One region of the Pseudoalteromonas sp. APC 3694 genome, then DNA from elsewhere that is predicted to be linked to it. Evidence: riboswitches for the same ligand, from Rfam matches in the RefSeq annotation. Region 1 holds a riboswitch; the other holds the start of a gene.
What was found. A riboswitch is a leader RNA that binds a small molecule or an ion and turns the genes downstream of it on or off. The one in region 1 is predicted to bind cobalamin.

Region 1 (3,421 bases):
CTGACAATTAACTGTGGAATGGTGTGTAATTGCTCACTAAGCTGTTGAATATTTTGAATAGCTAGTTGATTACAGCCCCCTAATACACTTTGCCCGTTTCCGGTATGCTGCACAATATTAGGGTTTGACTTAAATCCAGCTATGCTGGTGGTTAAAAAGTACAACGACTGCTGCTTTGTTAGTTGTTCATTTAATTGTTCAACATTACCCATGCCATTATGACTCAGTATAATATGGGTATTATTGCCTAGATAAGGTTTTACTTGAGCATAGGCTTGTTGCACTGCAAACGCTTTTACCGTGAATAAAACAATATCAAATTCAGGAGTTTGAGATAACTGCTCTTGTGAGATAAAAGTGGCGTTAATTTTTTCAGACGCAGCGTTACTGTGGCTGTAAAAGCGAGTATTAACTGTGCCTTTTCGAGTAAGTATATATATAGCGTGATGCTTGGCTAAAAAATGGCTAAATAACAAGCCAATAGCGCCATCACCTACAACAAGTATGTTAGCCATAATGCTTCTTTTTACGCAGTGTTAACAGGGCTTTAGCTAAAAAGTAGCTCGCTGCACCAATAAAATCGGCAACAAAATCGGCCAGTGATGCTTGTCTGTAAGGAAGGCTATCTTGCATAATTTCTATTGCCGCACCGTAACCAGCGAGTAATAGTATTTGTGCATATAATGGGAGTTTAAACGCTTTATCCATAATAATGGCAAGTAAAAAGAAGATACCAAAATGCGCTGCTTTATCAACATGCGGAAATAAGTTTGCCGCGCCCTTTACCTCTTTAGCAAATAAGAAGGTAAACGCAACAATACTAATTAAAAAAATTGCTTGGTAAACACGCCTTGTCACGAAAATTCCTAAAATCGTATAAAAAAGAAGCCTCAGTATATCAAACTAATTTAGTATCGCACCTGAACAAAATGCAGAAAAATGTAAAGATTTATCATTTTAACGTTATAATTGCGGCATAAAATTAAGATTAGATAGTTAGGAGAACGCTATGCCTTCATTTGATATTGTATCTGAAGTAGAAATGAACGAAGCAAAAAATGCGGTTGATAACGCCAACCGTGAACTAGAAACGCGATTTGACTTTAGAGGCGTTGATGCATCAATAGAGCTAAACGATAAAACAATTAAATTAAAAGCTGAAGCAGATGCTCAGGTAATGCAGTTATTTGATATTTTAGCGAGTAAAATCTCTAAACGTGGGATGGATGTTGCAAGCTTAGAGCTACAAGATATTTCTCGTGCGGGCAAAAATGTTTTTCGTAACGTTGCACTTAAACAGGGTATCGAAAAAGACATGGCTAAAAAAGTAGTAAAAGCCATCAAAGACTCTAAAGTAAAAGTACAAGCGGCCATTCAAGGTGAAGAAGTTCGCGTAACAGGTAAAAAGCGTGATGACTTACAAGCGGCTATGCAAGTTGTACGCACTGCTGATTTAGGTCAACCATTTCAGTTTAAAAACTTCCGCGATTAATTTATTGCCTCGAGCTCGGCACTATAGGCGCTGAGCTCAAAGCAACATGTATTTAGCCAAACACGTTATATTGTTTGGCTATTTATTTTTGGATCTATGATAATTATCGAACTCCGAACTCCGAACTCCGAACTCCGAACTCCGAACTCCGAACTCCGAACTCCGAACCCCGAACCCCGTATCCTGAATCTTGAACCTTTGGATTTGTAGATGTTTAGACGTCCGTTGACTTTTTTTAGTAAACAGATAACAATAGCAGTCTATTTTCAAGGTGCTTACTAAACACTTCAATGGTGTGATTTTTTTAGTAGGATAATCGGGAAGTTGGTGCGTTTTCATTGATGAAGTCAATCCCAACACTGCCCCCGCAACGGTAAAGTTATGCTGTATTAAATTATGGTAACTGAGTCCGGAGACCGGCCTTGATTTAATCTTACTTACTAACATCTTTGCGGTGGGCAAAGATAGGGGACATGATGTTAAATAAAACCGCACTGGGTGTGGCCATTTCGGCTGTACTCTCTATTTCTGTATCTGCTGCAGAACAAACCATTGAAAAAATAACCGTTACTGCGAATAAATTTGAACAACCTATAAATGATGTATTAGCAAGTGTTGCAGTTATCGAGCGCGCTGATATTGAAAAAGCGAATTACCGAGATTTACCAGCAATATTAAATACCATAGCTGGGATAGATATTGTTCGTAATGGTGGGTTAGGTCAAAAGGCAGATATATTTGTTCGCGGGGCCAGCGCTAAATATACCTTAGTATTGGTTGATGGCGTAAGAGTGAGCGATGCAAGTTCAGGTAGTGTATCGCTGACGAATATTCCAGTTAACAGTATCGAGCGTGTTGAGCTTATTAAAGGGGCAAGAGCTGCTATTTATGGCTCTGATGCGGTAGCCGGAGTAATTAATATTATCACCCGTAAAGCCTCAAATAACTCGCTTTCGGCTACTTTAGGCAGCCATAGCTACAGTAATTATCAGCTTGCTGGTGGGCTTGTAAAAGAGGCGCTTAGCTTTAATTATAATTTAGGCTACGAAGAGACAGATGGTTTTGATGTTACTGGCAAAGATCCAGCGGCTGAGTACACAAAAGATCATGATGATGATGGCTACAAAAATAAAAACATTGGCTTTAATTTAGCTTATGAGCTTGCTGAACTAGGCCAATTGAGCCTGCAATCTCAGTATAGTGAAGGCGAAGCACAATATGATAATGCATGGGGTAACGATGCCTACGACTTTGAAAATTACACCGCTAAGCTAGGCTGGAACAAAGCCTCAGATATATATAGCCAAAGTACTTCGGTGAGCGTTTCGCAAGAAGAAAATACCCAAACAGGTACCGATGTGCAGCAAGTGTATAGCACAGAGCGTGTTGAGTTTGAATATCGAGGGCTTTATACCCTTACTGAAGAACTTGAACTATCGGGTGGCTTTAATTATTTATCTGAGGATTTATCAAACTCGTCAGCAACGTCATCAGAAGAAAAACGCGATAATAAGGCGTTGTTTATAGGCGCGTTTTATAGCCATAACAAATGGTTAGCAAATGCGGTTGTTAGAACCGATGATTATGACTTCCATGGCCGTGCAAACACTTACAGTACAGGACTTGGTTACAAAGCAAATAACTATGTAACACTACGTTTAAATCACGGTACTGCATTTAGAGCTCCTTCGTTAATTAATGCGTTTGTGACTAACAGCCCGTACTATTTACCAAACAATAATATTAAACCTGAAGAAGCCTTAAATAATGAGCTTGGTATAACTTTAGAAACCCAATGGGGCCGTTATGATATTGCTATTTTCGATAACCGTATCAATAATTTGATTAGTAATAATTATGATGCAGACTCAGGTAAATATATTGCAACTAACATAGATAAAGTATCTATGCAGGGGATAGAATTATCGG
Region 2 (3,421 bases), on a different contig from region 1:
ATTTTGATTTCAGATTTAATGCAGTTTTATTAACTTAAAAAGACAAAAATGTGTCCTTTGTAATATTTTTGTCATTTAGTGGTGACACACTGCTGCTGTTTTAAAAATTAGTCTATTGTGGTTATCGAGGAAATAACATGAAATTTGCAAAATCGAGCTTATGCTTAGCCCTACTTAGTGGTTTATCTTTTAATGCACTTGCAGAGGTAGATATTTACGGTAAAGCAAATGTAACCGTTCAATCATCTGACGATGGTGAAGGGTCTTTTACTGAAATTAAAAGTAATGCATCTCGTTTCGGACTTAAAGGGTCTGAAAAAATTTCAGACGGTTTAGAAGCGGTTTATAAGTTTGAATTTCAGGTCGATGTGTCTGATGCCGATTCTAAAGGTGATAACGACAATATTTCAGCGCGTAATCAATATGTGGGCTTTAAAGGCGGATTTGGTCAGGTTGTGATAGGCCGAAATGATACCGCGCTTAAGCAAGCGCAGGGGAAACTAGATCTTTTCAACGATCTTGAAGGTGATATAAAAAATACCTTTAAAGGTGAAAATCGTTTAGGTAACTCAGTATCTTATGCTTCAAACTCATATGAAGGTTTTAAAGTATTAGCGTCATTTATTGCAGAAGACGACGTAGATGCCAAAAATGGCTACTCAGTGGCGTTAACTTACGGTGATGCAGGCCTTAAAAAGAGCGCAGTATATGCTGCCATTGCTGCTGATAGCGAAGTCAATGGTTACGATGTAGTGCGTGCAACAGTTCAAGGTAAAATTGAAGATTTTAGACTTGGCGCAATGTACCAAACACAAGAAAAAGTAGATGGCAGCGCTGAGGCTGACGGTTACTTAGTGAATGCAGCTTACCTTATGGGTAGCAACACTTTCAAAGTGCAATACCAAACAATGGATTTTGATGATAGCGATGATAAAAGCGCGATATCGGTAGGTGTTGACCATAAACTAAACAAAAACCTTAAAGTATTTGGTTTTTACTCAAGCTTTGATATGGATAACAAGGTTGACCAAGATTACCTAGGTTTAGGTATGGAATATAAGTTTTAACTAAACCTTAGTTAAAACACTCCCTTTTAACCGCACTCAGTTGAGTGCGTTTTTTTTTGCTTTAAATTATTTACTTATCTGCGCATAATAGCCAAGCATTTGGAATGAGGTGTAACTCCTCAACTATTCCCGTAACTGTGATCAGTTTTACTGTAAGTCAGATACAAATGCCTTAAAACTTCATATAACGAGCGGGTTAACTCATTTTCTTTTTGGTACGTATTAGTACTGAGTGTGGGTGTTTCCCTGCCTAGGATAATTTTTTGCACACTCACACCTCTTTAAACTTACCGCTTTTAACCGTTAACAACGTTTCTTGGCGAGTGGACAATACATTAATTCTTAAGCACATTAATGTGAGCATTGAGCGTGGTAAATTTATTGGTTTAATTGGCCCTAATGGGGCAGGAAAGTCGAGTTTACTGCGGTGCTTATATCGATTTAATCAGCCATCAGCAGGCGACATTAAATTTAACGATACCGATATTTGGCAGCTAAAAAGTGAAGACTATGCCAAGCAAGTTGCGGTAGTGCTACAAGAAACACCGTCGCAATTTAATCTCTCGTTATTCGATGTTGTAGCTCTAGGGCTTACCCCGTATAAAACGCTATTTAGCTCGACCACCCAAGCAGATAAACAAAAAATAGCGCAGGCTATTAGTCGTGTTGGGCTTGAATCTCATAGCAATCAGTCATTTGACTCACTATCTGGCGGTGAAAAGCAACGAGCGCTTATTGCCAGAGCGATTGTGCAGCAACCACAGCTACTCATTATGGATGAACCCACAAGCCACCTGGATGTTAAATATCAAATTCAATTAATGGAGCTGGCTAAATCTTTGGGCATTACTGTGTTTGCTTCATTTCATGATTTAAATTTAGCGGCAGCCATGTGCGATGAGTTAGTGGTTATTAAAAACGGAGAAATCGCTAGCGCGGGAAAGCCTAATAAGGTGATCACCGAGCAAATGCTTGATGAGGTTTTTGGTGTTTGCGCGCAAGTTAATACTCACCCTCAAACGGCGTCCAATGGTGAGTCTATTCCCCATATTACCTATTATTATGGATACCAATAACATGGCGATTATGTCTAACCATGGTGTGGCGTTAATTATTGCACTGTTATGCGCTGTATTTAGTTTATTTGTGGCATTGAGCTTTGGTGCTGCCCCTACCTCGCTCGCAGATGTATACCATAGCTTAACTTTTTCAAGCGAGGCCTCATTTACCAGCCGCATTATTATTGAATTAAGAATGCCACGTACGTTATTGGCTTTTTTGGCCGGCAGCGGTTTAGCGATTGCTGGATTGATATTACAAACAGTTACTCGTAATCCATTGGCTGACCCTTATTTGTTTGGTATTTCGTCGGGAGCATCATTAGGAGTCGTAGTATTAATGGCTTTTGTTGGAATAGGCGCAGGCATTGCGCTATCAGCAGCAGCCTTAATTGGCAGTTTAGTAGCAATGGGGTTATTAATTTTAATTGCTGGCAGTCAACGCAACGCCCAAGTTGAGTCGATGTTATTGGCTGGGGTGGCCTTATCATTTTTATTTAGCGCCTTTACCAGTTTGTTACTTTATTGGAGCGATCCACAGGCCGTCGCGGCTATTTTATTTTGGACTTTGGGAAGTTTTGCTAGGGCGCAATGGCCGTCACTGTTATTACCTGCCTTGGTCATCATTACATGTACAGTCATTATGTTAGGTTTTAGACGCCAACTTAATGCCATGTTGTTAGGTGATGAAAGCGCAACAACGCTTGGTGTACGGGTGCATCGCTTTCGAATTTTAATGCTTATTTTAAGCTCATTGATCACAGCAGTATTGGTTGCTATGTGTGGCGGAATTGGCTTTGTTGGCTTAATGGTGCCGCACATAGTGCGCTTTTTTATCTCTCAAGGCAGCAGCGTTGGATTGTTAATGACCGGATTAGTCGGGGGCATATTTATGGTGTGGGTCGATGTACTGGCACGTTCATTACTCGCTAACCAAGAGCTGCCAATAGGGGTGATCACGGCGGCCATTGGTAGTCTATTCTTTTTAAGTATCTTGTATTTTCGTAAGCGCCAGCTGGTGGGTAAATAATGAAAACATTAATGGTACAAGGTACCACCTCCGATGCGGGTAAAAGCACCTTAGTGGCAGCACTTTGCAGAGTGTTTGCTAACCAAGGGGTTAATGTTGCACCGTTTAAACCACAAAATATGGCGCTCAATAGTGCCGTAACGCACGATGGTGGCGAAATTGGCAGAGCCCAAGCATTACAAGCCATAGCCGCAAAAGTTGAACCTGAAATCGACTTTAACCCTATATTACTCAAACCCAATAGTGATACCGGCGCACAAGTTATT

Region 2: it holds a riboswitch for cobalamin, as region 1 does, so the genes downstream of both, QMA00_RS06385 (ABC transporter ATP-binding protein) here and QMA00_RS13005 (TonB-dependent receptor) in region 1, are expected to answer to the same signal.

The regions. Positions count from the first base shown of each region.
Region 1 is NZ_JASDDE010000037.1:31,312-34,732, reverse strand. Features, by position in the region: gene QMA00_RS13020 (ketopantoate reductase family protein) at 1-515, opposite strand, end outside; gene QMA00_RS13015 (VanZ family protein) at 508-858, opposite strand; gene QMA00_RS13010 (YajQ family cyclic di-GMP-binding protein) at 1,010-1,492, shown strand; cobalamin riboswitch at 1,767-1,932, shown strand; gene QMA00_RS13005 (TonB-dependent receptor) at 1,969-3,421, shown strand, end outside.
Region 2 is NZ_JASDDE010000012.1:18,345-21,765, reverse strand. Features, by position in the region: gene QMA00_RS06390 (porin) at 138-1,067, shown strand; cobalamin riboswitch at 1,128-1,252, shown strand; gene QMA00_RS06385 (ABC transporter ATP-binding protein) at 1,331-2,143, shown strand; gene QMA00_RS06380 (iron ABC transporter permease) at 2,145-3,155, shown strand; gene QMA00_RS06375 (cobyric acid synthase) at 3,155-3,421, shown strand, end outside.